DNA from 3 places in the Streptomyces sp. NBC_00988 genome. Region 3 is predicted to be linked to each of the others. Evidence: riboswitches for the same ligand, from Rfam matches in the RefSeq annotation. Region 3 holds a riboswitch; each other region holds the start of a gene.
The links. A riboswitch is a leader RNA that binds a small molecule or an ion and turns the genes downstream of it on or off. The one in region 3 is predicted to bind cyclic di-AMP.

Region 1 (5,138 bases), 570 kb from region 3:
GCCGGTTCGACCTGGGCGCGGGCGGCGGAGATCGTGCGGTACGCGCCCGGCGCCGGCTGGCCGGCGGACCGGGTCGAGCGCTTCGGGACGATGCTGCGTACCGCCTACGAGCCGGAGGTCACCAAGAACCTGCCGGACTACAACGGCAACTGGGACCTCGCGATGACGGACGCGGCGATCGGTATCGCCGTCTTCCTCGACGACCACAAGGCGTTCGACGCGGCCGTCAAACGCTTCCAGGACCGCGTGCCCGCCTACTTCTACCTCGCCAAGGACGGCAAGGTGCCGCTCACCCCGGTGGGCTCGAAGGTCACCACCCCGCAGAAGCTGACGACGTACTGGTTCAAGCAGACGACGTTCAAGGACGGCGTAGCCCAGGAGACGTGCCGCAACTTCAAGCACGTCGGGTACTCGCTGGCGGCCACCGCGCACATCGCCGAGACCGCCTGGCACCAGGGCGTCGATCTCTACGACGGGGTCAAGGACCGGCTCAGGGCCGCGCTCGAATTCCACGCCCGCTACCAGCTCGGCGAGCCCGCGCCCGCCTGGCTGTGCGGCGGCAAGGTCGACCGGAACATGGGCCCCGACCTGGAGGTCGCCGTCAACCACCTGGAGGGCCGGCTCGGCGTGAAGGTGCCCGCCGCGCACAAGCTCGCCGAGTCCACCCGGCCGGCCGGCAGCGACGACCTCTTCGTCTCCTGGGAGACCCTCACGCACGCCGGGAACACCGCCGACTGAAACCTGTGTGACATCGGACCCCGCGGATGGCGTATAGTTGCAATCACAACGGCGCGGGGTGGAGCAGCTCGGTAGCTCGCTGGGCTCATAACCCAGAGGTCGCAGGTTCAAATCCTGTCCCCGCTACTAAGGCCAAGGGCCGGAATCCAGAAATGGATTCCGGCCCTTGGTGTTTCCCCGTTTCTCGCCCCCAGTCGGCCCACCCCGCTCGCCGCCCGCTCCCCGCCACGAAAAACTGGACGCGTGGAGGAGGGTCCGTATGTGCGAGCCGGCGGGCGCCTGCCCGGCGATCCCGTGCCCGACCCCGGCCTCGGCGACAGCCCGGCCCCCCACCCCGAGGGCGAGGGCCGGCGGATCTCGTACGCCCGCGCCGTCGTCCGCCGCCTCCCGGTCCTGCTGCTGATCGCCGCCGCGCTCTACGACTACCTCACCCCGTCGGATTTCACGGCGGCCCCGCTCTTCACGGCCGCCCCGCTGGTCGCCGCCCCGCTCTACTCCCGGCGCGGCACGGTCCTCACCGGTCTGGCGGCCGTCGCCGTCGTGCTGGTGATCCACATCAGGCTCGGCATCGTCCTCGACACCGACGCGGTCACCGAGGTGGCCACCGTGGTGACGGTCGCCGTGCTGGCCGTCCTCATCAACCTCCTGGTCCGCCGCAGCAGCGAACAGCTCGCCTCCGCGCGCGAGATCGCCGAGGCGGCGCAGCGGGCCGTCCTGCCCGAACCGGCCGAGCGGATCGGCGGGTTCGAGATCGCGGCGCGGTACGAGGCGGCGCAGGAGGGCGCGTTCATCGGCGGCGACCTGTACGCGGTGCAGGACACCCCGCACGGCGTACGGCTGGTCGTCGGCGACGTGCGCGGCAAGGGCATGGGCGCGGTCGCCGCCGTCGCCGTGGTCATCGGGGCGTTCCGGGAGGCCGCCGAGCAGGAGGCCACCCTGGAGGCGGTCGCCCAGCGGCTGGAGCGGGCGCTGGCGCGCGAGGGCACCCGGCGCGACGGGCTCGACGCGTTCGAGGGGTTCACCACGGCCGTCCTCGCCGAACTCCCGCACGGCGACGGCGTCGTACGGATCGTCGACCGGGGACACCCGCCGCCGCTGCTCCTGCACGAGGACGGCACCGTACGCACGTTGCAGGTCCAGGAGCCCGCACTGCCCCTGGGAATGGGCGAGTTGGGGGTCTGGCCCGACCGCGCCGAGGAGTTCGCGTTCCCGGGCGGGGCCACCCTCCTCGTGCACACCGACGGGCTGTCCGAGGCGCGCGACTCCCACGGCGTCTTCTACGACCCCGGGGCACGGCTGGCCGGCCGGACCTTCCGCACCCCCGAGGCGCTGCTCGGCATCCTCGCCAAGGAGGTGCGCCGGTACTCCGGGGGCTGGATGACGGACGACATGGCGATGATCGCCGTACGGCATCCATGACCGTCATCACGGCGGGTGACCGGGTGGGAGCCCTCCGCATAACAACTGACATGCCGTCAATAGCTGTGGGAATTCTGAGACTTGGCCAACTCGCCCGTTTTTCGCCGGTGGTGGGCCGTTCGTCCAGCAAGGAAAGGTTAATGATCAAGCCGAACAGCTTGGAAACGGGCGCCCGTGTCTATTAACGTTCGATAACGCAGCGCGGTCGTCCCAGCCGTCACAAGAGATGGCTCCGTGCGCACGCGCCGAATCCCGCAAGGGAACCGGGGAACCACCACTTGGGGTGAATCGCTCGTCGACCGCCGTGGGAACACGGCCGGTTTACGCGCGTAGGAGACCTTCCTGCTCCGAACCCGTCAGCTAACCCGGTAGGCGAGAAGGAAGGAAAGGAGCACGCCCACGTGGCGTCAAACCAGGCTGCCCCAGAAGCCCCTGTCGTCTTCGGCGGTTACCGCCCCGACGAGGGCCCCTGGGAGGAGTGGAATCCCAGCGCGGAGTCCGTTGCTCCCAACCGCGGCAAGCACCGTGTCGCAAAGCAGCGTGGTGGCGGAGGATTCGCCCGCAGCTCCACCGTCCTGGGCGTCGGTGTCATAGCCGCCGTCAGCGCGGGTGGCATGGCCAGCGCCAACACCGGCAAGCCGCCGGTCTCCATCTCGATGCCCGACCTGCCCTCCGTGGGCCACCTGCTGGACGACTCGTCCAGTAGTACCCCCAAGGGTTCCGCTACCGCGCTCAGCAGCGTCGGCGTGACCACCACCGAGACCGCCAAGGGCGCCTCGGACGCGGGTGAGCTGCTGCGCAACCGGATCATGGCGCAGGCCGAGTCGCAGCAGGTGCAGGTCGACGGCAAGTCGAAGGCCGCCGTCGAGGCCGCCGTCGCCAAGCAGGTCGACGACGCCGCCGCCAAGGCCGAGAAGGACGCCGCGAAGAAGGCCGCCGACGCGAAGAAGGCCGCGGAGGCCGCCGCCAAGAAGAAGGCCGAGGCCGCGAAGCTCGCCGCGCTGGCCAAGCAGTACACGCTGCCGGTCGGCTCGTACACGATCACCGGCACCTTCGGCCAGGCCGGCTCGATGTGGTCCTCCGGGTACCACACGGGCCTCGACTTCGCCGCGCCCACCGGCACGCTGATCAAGGCCATCCACAGCGGCACGGTCACCGAGGCGGGCTGGGCCGGGTCGTACGGGTACCGCACGATCCTCACCCTCGACGACGGCACCGAGCTGTGGTTCTGCCACCAGTCCTCGATCAACGTCAGTGTCGGCCAGAAGGTCTCCACCGGTGAGGTCATCGGCCGCGTGGGCGCGACCGGCAACGTGACCGGGCCGCACCTCCACCTGGAGGTGCACATCAACGGCGCCGCCACCGCGAGCGACCCGGCGCCCTGGCTGCGCAGCAAGGGCCTCAACCCCTAAGGGATCGAAGGGCCTCAAGGTCTGGAATATCCGGTTCCGGTCCGGCGGTTGAGGTGAAGCATGACTTCTCTTCGCAAGCTGGGCCGGTCCGACCTTGAGATCTTCCCGCTGAACCTCGGCGGCAACGTGTTCGGCTGGACCGCCGACGAGGCGGCCTCCTTCGCCGTGCTCGACGCCTACACCGCCGCGGGCGGCAACTTCGTGGACACCGCCGACTCCTACACGGCGTGGATCGAGGGCAACAAGGGCGGCGAGTCCGAGACCGTCATCGGCAAGTGGCTCAAGGTCCGCGGCAACCGTGCCGACGTCGTCATCGCCACCAAGGTCAGCCAGCACCCCGACTACCCCGGCCTGTCCGCCGCCAACATCAAGGCCGCCGCCGACGCCTCGCTGCGCCGCCTGGGCACCGACTACATCGACCTGTACTACCCGCACTTCGACAAGGAGGAGGTGCCGGTCGAGGAGATCGTCGGCGCGCTCGACGAACTGGTGAAGGCGGGCAAGGTGCGGCAGATCGCCGCCTCCAACATCTCGCCCGAGCGCCTCCAGGCGTCCCTGGACTTCTCCGACCGCGAGGGCCTGGCGCGCTATGTCGCGATCCAGCCCCACTACAACCTCGTCTCCCGCGACACCTACGAGGGCGGGCTGCGGGACGTCGCCGAACGCGGCGGACTGTCGGCCCTCCCGTACTTCTCGCTGGCGGCCGGCTTCCTCACCGGCAAGTACCGGCCCGGTACGACCGTCGACAGCCCGCGGGCCGGGCGCGCGGTCCAGTACCTCGAATCGGAGCGCGGCCAGAGCGTCCTCACCGCCCTCGACGAGGTCGCCCAGGCCCACGACGCCCCGGTCGCCACGGTGGCCCTCGCCTGGCTCGCCGCCCAGCCCACGGTCGCGGCCCCGATCGCCTCCGCCCGCACGGTCGAGCAACTCCCCGCACTGCTCGGCGTGGCCGAACTGGAGCTGACGGACACGGAGATCGCCCGCCTCACCCAGGCGTCGGCCTAAGGGTCGTAGGGGTCGGCTTACGGGTCGTACGGGTCGTACGGGTCACCAAGGCGGCCGTCAGGACCGGTACGGGTTGTACAGGGGAGTCCCGTACGACCCGTACACCGGCGGCCACGGCGGCACCACCACCGGCACCGGCGGCGCCGTCCGCCGCGCCGCGTAGTCCAGCGCGGGCCGCGCCACCTCCCGGCGCAGCCACAGCTCGTGCAACAACTCCCTTTCCCGTACGACGAAGTCGGCGCCGGCGCGGCCCCGCGCGGCCCGGTGCCGCAGGAACGCCAGGGAGGTCGCGTGGGCCTCGTACCGGGCGACCGAGCGGGCCGCCTGCCTGCCGAGGCGGTGGCGGGCGTACTCGCGGGCCAGGCGGCGGGCCTTCATCGAGCCGAGCACGAACGGTTCGGCCGGGGTCAGCCAGCCCGCGTAGACGTAGGCGGGCAACTCCTCGCGCACGGTGCGCAGTTCGCGTTGCCGGGTCCAGACCGCGAGCCAGGTCAGCAGGCCGAACATGGGGACCATGAAGACGCCGTAGACCTCGAAGAAGCCGTACTGGCCGAAGGTGGAGGA
Region 2 (5,138 bases), 4.8 Mb from region 3:
TGTAGCGGCGGTGCTTCGCGTTCGACTCCAGGTAGTCGGCCACGATCGCCTCGCGCTCCACGCCCACGGCGAGCAGCGTCACGGCTATCGACAGGCCCGCGCGGTCCTTGCCCGCCGCGCAGTGCATCAGCGCGGGAACACTGTCCTCCGCGAGCGAGCGCAGCACCTGGGAGTGCTCGGCGGTGCGCTCCTTGATGATCGTGCGGTACGAGGCGATCATCCGGTTCGCGCCCTTGTCGCCGCCGAGGATCTCGCGCAGCTGGTCCATCTCGCCGTCGCGGACCATCTTCCAGAACTCGGAGCCGTCCGCCGGGTCGCTCAGCGGCAGATTCACATTGCGCACACCGGGCAGCTCGACGTCGGGACCCTCCAGCTTCTGGTCCGACGCGTTGCGGAAGTCGAAGATCGTGTGCAGTCCCAGCGAGTCGAGGAACGCGGCGTCCTCCTCGGTCGCGTGCGCGAGGTGGCCGCTGCGGAACAGCACCCCGTGCCGCACCCGCCGTCCGTCCACCGTCGGAAGTCCGCCCACGTCCCGGAAATTGCGCACTCCGGACAACTCCGGCTCGGTCGACGGAATCTGCTGCGTCACGAGGACTCCTCCCACTCGGCCCGACGACGCGGCTCACCGGCGGGCACGTTCTCGACGATACGACATGGGTCCGACAGGCAATGAGTTGTCCACAGGCGTTGCCTCACAGGCCTCCCGCCGTTGATGATGTTGGCGCTTGAGCGGACTTGTTCGAATCTGTGAGGAACCTGATGCTGGAGATCGCCGAGAACGGCCGTACGTGGGTGCTGTCGGGTCCCGCGAGCAGTTACGCCGTCCATCTCACCGAGGACGACGAGCTGCTCCACCTGCACTGGGGCCCCGCGATCGCACTCGCCGACGCAGAGGAGCTCGCCGCCCGCCCGCTGCCCGTCGGCTCCTCCTTCGAGTCCCCGCTCGACGGCCGCGAGGAGTACCCCGTCGAGGGCGGCCCCCGCTTCGCACGCCCCGCCCTGTCCGTGCGCACCCCCGGGCGCCGCGGCACGGAATGGACCTTCGAGCGGTACGACACCGAGGGCGACGAACTGCGGCTGCGCTTCCGGGACACCGGCCTCGCGATCACGCTGCACTACCGGATGCGCGGCGACGTCGTGGAGCGCTGGACGAGCCTCGGCAACGACGGGGCCGAGGCGCTGGAGCTGCTGCGCGCCGACTCCGCCGTGTGGACGCTGCCCGAGCGGGAGGGGTGGCGGCTGTCGCAGCTGCACGGGCGGTGGGCCGCCGAGTCGCGGCTGGTGCGGTCCGACCTCACCTACGGTGAGAAGGTCATCGGCAGCCGGCGGGGCCACACCGGGCACCAGCACCTGCCCTGGGTCGCGCTCGACACGGACGCGACCGAGGAGCGCGGTGAGGTCTACGGCTGTGCCCTCGGCTGGTCGGGGTCCTGGCGGATCGCCGTGGCCCAACTCCCGGACGCGCGCGTGCAGATCACCGGCGGTGCCGGGTACGACGACTCCGGGCTGCTGCTCCTGGAAGCGGGGGAGTCCTTCACGACCCCCGTCTTCGCCGGCCTGTGGAGCGACGCCGGGTTTGGGGGTGCCAGCCGCACCTGGCACGACTACCAGCGGACGTACGTCATCCCGGACGCCGACCAGGACCGGCCGGTGCTCTACAACTCCTGGGAGGCCACCCAGTTCGACATCTCCGAGGAGCAGCAGGAGACGCTCGCGCAGCGCGCGGCGGCGCTCGGGGTCGAGCTGTTCGTGGTCGACGACGGCTGGTTCGGGAAGCGCACCAGCGACCGTGCCGGGCTCGGTGACTGGACCCCCAACCCGGACCGCTTCCCGGCCGGCCTCAAGCCCCTTGCCGACCGCGTCCACGCGCTGGGCATGCAGTTCGGCATCTGGGTCGAGCCCGAGATGGTCAACGCGGACAGCGACCTGTACCGCGCGCACCCCGACTGGGTGCAGCACCAAGAGGGGCGAAAGCGGACGGAGTTCCGCAATCAGCTCGTACTGAACCTCGCCCGCGAGGACGTCCAGGAGTACCTCTGGGAGCAGCTCGACGGGCTGCTCTCCAGCGCCCCGATCGACTACGTGAAGTGGGACTTCAACCGCTGCTTCACGGATGCCGGGTGGCCCGGTGACGCCTATCCGCAGCGCCTCTGGGTCGACCATGTGCGCGCGCTGTACGCCCTGTTCGACCGGCTGCGGGCGGCCCACCCGGGTGTGGCCTTCGAGTCCTGCTCGGGCGGCGGCGGCCGGATCGACCTCGGCATCCTGAGCCGCACGGACCAGGTGTGGACCTCGGACAACACCGACCCGCTCGACCGGCTGGCCATCCAGCACGGCTTCAGCCAGATCCACCCCGCGCGCGTGATGGCCGCCTGGGTCACCGACAGCCCCAACACCCAGCTCAACAACCGGGTCAGCAGCCTGCGCTTCCGTTTCGTGAGCGCCATGGCCGGAGTGCTGGGCGTCGGCGGCGACCTCTCGGAGTGGACCGAGGAGGAACTCGCCGAGGCCCGCCGGTGGGTGGATCTCTACAAGGAGATCAGGCCGCTCGTGCAACACGGTGACCTCCACCGGCTGCGCCCGCCGAGCGGTGGACTCAGCGCCGTGCAGTACGTGCGCGGCGACGAGACCGTCGTCCTCGCCCTGCTCCAGGCACAGCATTACGGCGAGCCCGTACCGGCGCTCCGGCTGCGCGGGCTCGACCCGACAGCGTCGTACGAATGCCTCGAAACGGGCGAAGTCCACCGGGGGGCCGTCCTGTTGCATCACGGCCTGCGCACCGGCCTGCGTGGTGACCTCGATGCGACAGTTATCCGCCTGCGTCGCATCTGATCCCTCTGTCCCAATTGCAGCCTTCGTTCCAACTCGCTCTGGAATAAAGGAACCTGAGAGTTGTGTACGTGAGCAGCGTCATATTCGTGACCGTGCGTCGTTCGTCATGTTCACGTAATTGACGTGCTTTTACAGGGGAATTGAGGGGTTGAGTCCTGTGGGAATTCACGGAGGGTGACGGTGAATTCCCACAGGGAAACACAAGGAACGCAAATCCGTGGAACCTCCTGCTTGTCCCTTTGCGTCTTCCTCGCTTACGTTCGCCACCAATCCGGACGGACGCCCAATCCTGCCGCCGACCGGACTCCGCACACACCCACCCGTATGCGGCAGGAGCGGGGGACCCACAGGTAAGACGCCTGTTCCGGTCTCCGGAACGGGCTTGGGGTTTAGCCGCGACCAGCGCGCGGCCGGGCATCTCCAGCCCGCACCCGACAGCTCACCTCGCAGGCGCCGGAGAGGAATTCGTCATGCCCGCGAAGGGTAAGCACCGCCGCCCGAAGTCCCAGCGACTCACCCGCTCGATGGCCGTAGCCGGAACCGGCGGCGCCGCGCTCGCCCTTCCGCTCATGGGGGCCACCGGCGCCCATGCCGCGACCACGACTTCCGCTCCGGAAAAGGCAGTTCAGTCCGTTCCGGCGGCCGAGAAGACGGTTTCTGAGAAGGCGACCGCGAAGACCGTCTCCAAGGCCTCGGGCGTCAAGACGTATTCGGTGAAGGCCGGCGACTGGCTTGCGAAGATCGCCGAGGAGCAGGACGTCACCGGCGGCTGGAAGAAGCTCTACCAGGACAACCGCGAGGCCATCGGCGGCGACCCGTCGCTGATCCACCCAGGCCTGAAGCTCTCCCTCGGCGAGAAGGCATCGACGGGCGGGACCAGCGAGACGGGCGCGAGCAAGTCGTCCAACTCGTCGACGTCGTCCGGCTCTTCGTCTTCGTCGTCCTCCTCCTCGAAGAGCGCGTCGGCCTCGCAGAGCGACGACAGCACCAGCACCAGTACTTCCTCGGGTTACACCCTCCCCGTGACCGGTGGCACCATCGGCACCGGCTACCGCGTCGCGGGCAGCATGTGGTCCAGCGGTTACCACACCGGCGTCGACTTCGTCGTCCCGACCGGCACCACCGTCAAGGCGGTCGCCGCGGGCACGGTCGTCTCGGCGGCCTACGACGGCGCCTACGGCAACGAGGTCGTCATCCGGCACGCGGACGGCGAGTACTCGCAGTACGCCCACATGTCGCAGCTGTCCGCCTCGGCCGGCCAGACCGTGACCGAGGGCCAGCAGATAGGCCTCTCCGGCGCGACCGGCAACGTGACCGGCCCGCACCTGCACTTCGAGATCCGGACCACGCCGTACTACGGCTCGGACGTGGACCCGGTCGCCTACCTCCGCTCGCACGGCGTCACCGTCGGCTGACACCGGGCCCCGACACCTGCTTCACGCAACCGAAGGCCGGACCCAGATTCTTGGGTCCGGCCTTCGGGCGTAGCAGTTCCGGGGTGAACGCCCCTGCTCAGAGGGTTATTCCGACTTTGGACAACCCTTTACAAGTGGCTTATATCACCGCCCGTCAACCCCTAAATACGATCGCGTAGGTCACATGCGAGGGTGAATTATGGTTGCCGTGGCTAACGATTCGAAGAGTGACAACAGATCAGTGATCGGGTCGTACGTGGCGGTGGGGGACAGCTTCACCGAGGGCGTCGGCGACCCAGGGCCCGACGGGGCGATGGTCGGCTGGGCCGACCGGTTCGCGGTACTGCTCGCGGACCGGCGGCCCGAGGGCGACTTCGAGTACACCAACCTGGCCGTGCGCGGGAAGCTGCTCGACCAGATCGTGGCCGACCAGCTCACCCGGGCCAAGGAGATCGGGCCCGACCTGGTCTCTCTGGCCGCGGGCGGCAACGACATCATCCGTCCGGGCACCGACCCCGACGAGGTCGCCGAGCGCTTCGAACGCGCGGTGGCCGACCTCACCGCCGCCGTCGGCACCGTCATGGTGACGACCGGCTTCGACACCCGCGGCGTGCCCGTGCTCAAGCATCTGCGCGGCAAGATCGCCACCTACAACGGACATGTGCGGGCCATCGCCGACCGGTACGGCTGCCCGGTGCTCGACCTGTGGTCCCTCAAGACGGTCCAGGACCGGCGAGCCTGGGACGGCGACCGGCTCCACCTCTCTCCCGAGGGGCACACGCGCGTGGCGCTCCGCGCCGGCCAGGTCCTCGGTGTCGAGGTCCCGGCCGACCCGGACCAGCCCTGGCCCCCGCTGCCGCCCCGCGGCACGCTCGACGTCCGGCGCGACGA
Region 3 (5,138 bases):
ATCAAGAGGAAGCCTGTCTCTGGGCCAAGCGGCTGGCGCAGGCCGATCCGGCGGGCTCCATCTTCTACTGCACCTACCTGGGACTGCACGGCTTCCTCCCCGAAGCCGTCCGCTACCTGGAGATGGCCGCGCAGGACGGTTCTCACGCTGCGGCTCTCGCCCTCGCCAGTCTGCTCCGAAACCGTGCCGACCACTGGGACCGCGTGGCGTCGCCCGAACAGACGGATACCGTCAAGGAGTGACCAACCAGCCCAGCCACCCCACCCCGCCGAACCCCGCGACCCCCACTCCGGACCGGGCCCCCGAACTCTTCACCTGGGAATTCGCCACCAACCCCTACCCCACCTACGCCTGGCTCCGCGAGCATGCCCCCGTGCACAAGACCCGCCTCCCCAGCGGGGTGGAGGCATGGCTGGTCACCCGTTACGTCGATGCCAAGCACGCCCTCGCCGACCCCCGCCTCTCCAAGAACCCCGCGCATCATGACGAACCGGCGCACGCCAAGGGCAAGACGGGGATCCCGGGTGAGCGCAAGGCCGAGTTGATGACGCATCTGCTGAACATCGACCCGCCGGACCACACCCGCCTGCGACGACTGGTCAGCAAGGCGTTCACACCCCGGCGGGTGGCTGAATTCGCGCCCCGGGTGCAGGAGTTGACGAACGATCTGATCGACCGGTTCGCAGCCGACGGCTCCGCCGACCTCATCCACGACTTCGCCTTCCCGCTCCCCATCTACGCCATCTGCGACCTGCTCGGCGTCCCCCGCGAGGACCAGGACGACTTCCGGGACTGGGCGGGCATGATGATCCGGCACGGGGGAGGACCGCGGGGCGGAGTCGCACGGTCCGTCAAGAAGATGCGCGCCTATCTCGCCGACCTCATCCACCGCAAGCGCGAGGCCCTCTCCGACACCCCCACCCCGCACCCCGGCGGGAACCTCCCCGGAACCCCCGCCCCCACGCCCAGCCCCGGCGAAGACCTCCTCTCCGGCCTCATCCGCGCCTCCGACCACGGTGAGCACCTCACCGAGAACGAGGCCGCGGCGATGGCCTTCATCCTGCTGTTCGCCGGGTTCGAGACGACCGTCAACCTCATCGGCAACGGCATGTACGCCCTCCTCACCCACCCCGAGCAGCGCGCCCGCCTGGAGAAGTCCCTGGCCGCGGGGGAGCACGACCTCCTCGAAACCGGCGTAGAGGAACTCCTGCGCTACGACGGTCCGGTGGAGCTCGCCACCTGGCGCTTCGCCACCCGCCCCCTCACCCTCGGCGGGCAGGACATCGCGGCCGGCGACCCCGTACTGGTGGTGTTGGCGGCCGCAGACCGTGACCCGGAACGATTCGCCGATCCCGACGTCCTCGATCTCGGACGCCGTGACAATCAACACCTCGGCTACGGCCACGGCATCCACTACTGCCTCGGCGCCCCGCTCGCCCGCCTGGAGGGCCAGACCGCGCTCGCCACCCTCCTCACCCGCCTCCCCGACCTGCAACTCGCCGGAGATCCGGCCGACTTGCGCTGGCGCGGCGGCCTCATCATGCGCGGACTGCGCACCCTCCCGGTGGAGTTCACCCCGGAGCACCGCTGAACTGGCAATCCGGCCCCCTAAACCCGAAAGTGACAGTTCTTCAACTCTGTGATCTTCACGTGATCTCCGTGGCATTAACTTGTGACAAGTGATCGACTGTGGATACGTTCACCTACCAGCGCGGCGCCCCGCACCACCCTCGCCCCACCCGCCGCGCGGTCCCCCCGCTGTCACGCGAAAGGCCTCCGCATGCTCTCCGGGAACGGTCGTCACCGTCGCCCCCGTCAGGCTCCGGCTCTCCTCATCGCGGCCGGGGTGACCGGCTCCGCCATCGCCATCCCGCTCCTCGGGGCCGCCTCCGCGAACGCCGCCGACGGCACCACCTGGGACAAGGTGGCCAACTGCGAGAGCGGCGGCTCCTGGAGCGAGAACGACGGCAACGGCTACTACGGTGGCCTGCAGATGACCCAGGACGAATGGGAGAAGTACGGCGGTCTCGCCTACGCCCCGAGCGCCGACCTGGCCAGCCGCTCCCAGCAGATAGCCGTCGCCGAGAAGGTCCTCGACGACAAGGGCACCTCCGCGTGGACCACCTGCGCGCTGCTCTCCGGTCTCACCACCACCTCGGGTTCGACGGACGTCGACACCGGCCTCGCGAGTGACTCCCCGTCGGCCACCCCGACCGACTCCTCCGACTCCGGTTCCGACTCCGACTCCGGTTCGTCCGCTTCCTCCGGGTTGTCCGACTCCGGCACCACGGACTCGACTTCGTCCGGCGACTCCGGCAGCGACTCCTCGGTCAGCCCCTCGCCCACCGCGACGGACAACTCCGCCAAGTCCGACAAGTCCACCACTCCTTCGACCGGCAACGGCTCGGTCGCCGCCTCCCCGAAAATCGACGAATCGGACAACTCGGCCCAGGCGGTGGGCAAGTGGAGCCTCGTCGACACCGGCGCGCTCAGCGCTTCCGACGACCAGCAGGGCGACCAGCAGAGCACTCAGCAGAGTGCCGGCAAGCATCGCGGGGCCAGCGCCGAGGAAAGCGTGTCGCCGCAGACCTACACCGTCCGCGCCGGCGACTCCCTCGCGTCCATCGCCGACTCCCTTGGCTATGACGGCGGATGGCGTGCGCTCTACGCCGAGAACAAAAAGGTGATAGGCGCCGATCCGACCCAGATCGCCGCCGGTCAGACCTTGGACGTCGGTACGGAAGCGGACGAAAAGTAGCAAGAGAACAGCGGGAGTTCACGTCACGCTTCGCTCTGGAATGTCCGGTTTGATCAAAGTGTGGGATGAGTCTCAGAAGCCCTGATCGTCTTTGGAATTCCGCCGATTCCGTGTCTACGGTCAAGGCCGCTCGTCACCACGAGCCCCGGCTGCCGCACACGCCGAGTCCTGCCAGTGGCCTCCGGGAACATTCGTCGCGTCAAGCGCCGTAGGCAGGAGCGGGGGACCCAAGGTAAGCGCCGGGCCCGGGAGTCGAGAGACGACCGGAACCGGCTTGGGGTTAAGTCGTGCTCGTACGAGACGTACGAGCACGGCCGGGCAACTCACACGGCCCGAACCCGACAGCTCACCTCGCAGGCGTCGGTGAGGGGATTGGGATTTTCCATGCTGTTTTCCAGCAAGGGCAAGCACCGCCGTCCGTCCAAGGCCACCCGCGTCGCCACGCTCGCCGGCGTCACCGGTGTCGCGATAGCCGCCCCGCTCATGGCGACCGGCAGCGCCTCCGCCGCCACCGCGTCCGAGTGGGACACGGTCGCCAGCTGCGAGTCCGGCGGCAACTGGTCCATCAACACCGGTAACGGCTACTACGGCGGCCTGCAGTTCTCCGCCTCGACGTGGGCCGCGTACGGCGGCACCGCCTACGCCTCCACCGCGAACCAGGCCTCCAAGTCCCAGCAGATCGCCGTGGCCGAGAAGGTTCTCGCGGCCCAGGGCAAGGGCGCCTGGCCCACCTGCGGCACCGGCCTGTCGAGCGCCTCCTACTCCGGCGGCAGCTCCAGCTCGTCGAGCAGCTCGAACAGCTCCAGCTCCTCCAAGAGCACCACCGACCGCTCCACGAGCGACACCACCGCCTCCCGCTCCGCCGAGCGCCCGGCCGCCAAGAAGACCGTCTCCACCCCGACCGGCAAGAAGGTCAAGAAGGGTGACGGCGAGTACAAGGTCGTCAAGGGCGACACCCTCAGCTCCATCGCCGAGAAGCACAAGGTGAAGGGCGGCTGGCAGCAGCTGTTCAAGCTGAACAAGGACATCGTCGACGACGCCGACTTCATCTTCCCGGGCCAGCAGCTCCACCTGAAGTGACATACAGGTCTCTCAGCTGAACCACAGCGCCCTCACATCCGTGGTGTCCATCATGGAGACCTCGTGAGGGTCACCCCCGTCCCCCACGGGCTCCCCGCTCCGGTGCGTGTTCCCCCGTACGCACCGGGGCGGGGCTTTTTTGTGTCCCCGGCCTGCCGCCCCCGTCCCCACGCCTGCCGCTTGCCGGGACTTTTTGTTCCGTTCGGAAACAATTTACTCTCGGTTCTGTCCATCAGGCGGCCGACCGGATGGCCAATCGCCCCGGGCCGGTTAGGCTCGTCTCGCAGAGCCGCTGCGGTGTTGCCGTAGCCGCGTCAGATCCCAAGAAGGAGATGCTCGTGCCGTCCATCGACGTCGTCGTAGCCCGGGAAATCCTGGACTCCCGAGGCAACCCCACGGTCGAGGTCGAGGTCGGCCTCGACGACGGCAGCACGGGTCGTGCCGCCGTTCCGTCCGGCGCCTCCACGGGTGCCTTCGAGGCCATCGAGCTGCGTGACGGTGACCCCAACCGCTACGGCGGCAAGGGTGTCGAGAAGGCCGTCCTCGCCGTCATCGAGCAGATCGGCCCGGAGCTCGTCGGCTACGACGCCACCGAGCAGCGCCTGATCGACCAGGCGATGTTCGACCTGGACGCCACCGACAACAAGGGCTCGCTCGGCGCCAACGCCATCCTCGGCGTCTCCCTCGCCGTCGCGCACGCCGCGTCCGAGGCCAGCGACCTCCCCCTCTTCCGCTACCTCGGCGGCCCGAACGCGCACCTGCTGCCCGTTCCGATGATGAACATCCTGAACGGCGGCTCGCACGCCGACTCGAACGTGGACATCCAGGAGTTCATGATCGCCCCGATCGGCGCGGAGTCCTTCTCCGAGGCGCTGCGCTGGGGCGCCGAGGTCTACCACACCCTCAAGAAGGTGCTGAAGACCAAGGGCCTGTCCACCGGTCTCGGCGACGAGGGCGGCTTCGCCCCGAACCTGGAGTCCAACCGCGCCGCCCTCGACCTCATCATCGAGGCCATCAAGCAGGCCGGTTACATCCCCGGCGAGCAGATCGGGCTCGCGCTCGACGTCGCCGCGTCCGAGTTCTACAAGGACGGCAAGTACGAGTTCGAGGGCAAGTCCCGCTCGGCCGCCGAGATGACCGAGTACTACGAGGAGCTCGTGGCGGCCTACCCGCTCGTCTCCATCGAGGACCCGCTGTACGAGGACGACTGGGCCGGCTGGAAGGTCATCACCGACCGCATCGGCGACAAGGTCCAGATCGTCGGCGACGACCTGTTCGTCACCAACCCGGAGCGCCTCGC

Region 1: linked by a shared signal. The riboswitch ahead of OG496_RS27415 (M23 family metallopeptidase) and the one ahead of OG496_RS24720 (transglycosylase family protein) in region 3 are both predicted to bind cyclic di-AMP.
Region 2: linked by a shared signal. The riboswitch ahead of OG496_RS46440 (peptidoglycan DD-metalloendopeptidase family protein) and the one ahead of OG496_RS24720 (transglycosylase family protein) in region 3 are both predicted to bind cyclic di-AMP.

The regions. Positions count from the first base shown of each region.
Region 1 covers NZ_CP108730.1:6,006,208-6,011,345, reverse strand. Annotated here, with positions in the region: gene OG496_RS27430 (alginate lyase family protein) at 1-738, shown strand, start outside; tRNA gene OG496_RS27425 (tRNA-Met) at 791-864, shown strand; gene OG496_RS27420 (PP2C family protein-serine/threonine phosphatase) at 1,000-2,157, shown strand; cyclic di-AMP (ydaO/yuaA leader) riboswitch at 2,391-2,547, shown strand; gene OG496_RS27415 (M23 family metallopeptidase) at 2,559-3,569, shown strand; gene OG496_RS27410 (aldo/keto reductase) at 3,630-4,574, shown strand; gene OG496_RS27405 (PrsW family glutamic-type intramembrane protease) at 4,632-5,138, opposite strand, start outside.
Region 2 covers NZ_CP108730.1:10,268,737-10,273,874, forward strand. Annotated here, with positions in the region: gene OG496_RS46430 (tyrosine-protein phosphatase) at 1-589, opposite strand, end outside; gene OG496_RS46435 (alpha-galactosidase) at 760-2,832, shown strand; cyclic di-AMP (ydaO/yuaA leader) riboswitch at 3,136-3,298, shown strand; gene OG496_RS46440 (peptidoglycan DD-metalloendopeptidase family protein) at 3,303-4,247, shown strand; gene OG496_RS46445 (SGNH/GDSL hydrolase family protein) at 4,489-5,138, shown strand, end outside.
Region 3 covers NZ_CP108730.1:5,432,901-5,438,038, reverse strand. Annotated here, with positions in the region: gene OG496_RS24735 (hypothetical protein) at 1-242, shown strand, start outside; gene OG496_RS24730 (cytochrome P450) at 239-1,591, shown strand; gene OG496_RS24725 (transglycosylase family protein) at 1,781-2,758, shown strand; cyclic di-AMP (ydaO/yuaA leader) riboswitch at 2,953-3,133, shown strand; gene OG496_RS24720 (transglycosylase family protein) at 3,143-3,838, shown strand; gene eno (phosphopyruvate hydratase) at 4,171-5,138, shown strand, end outside.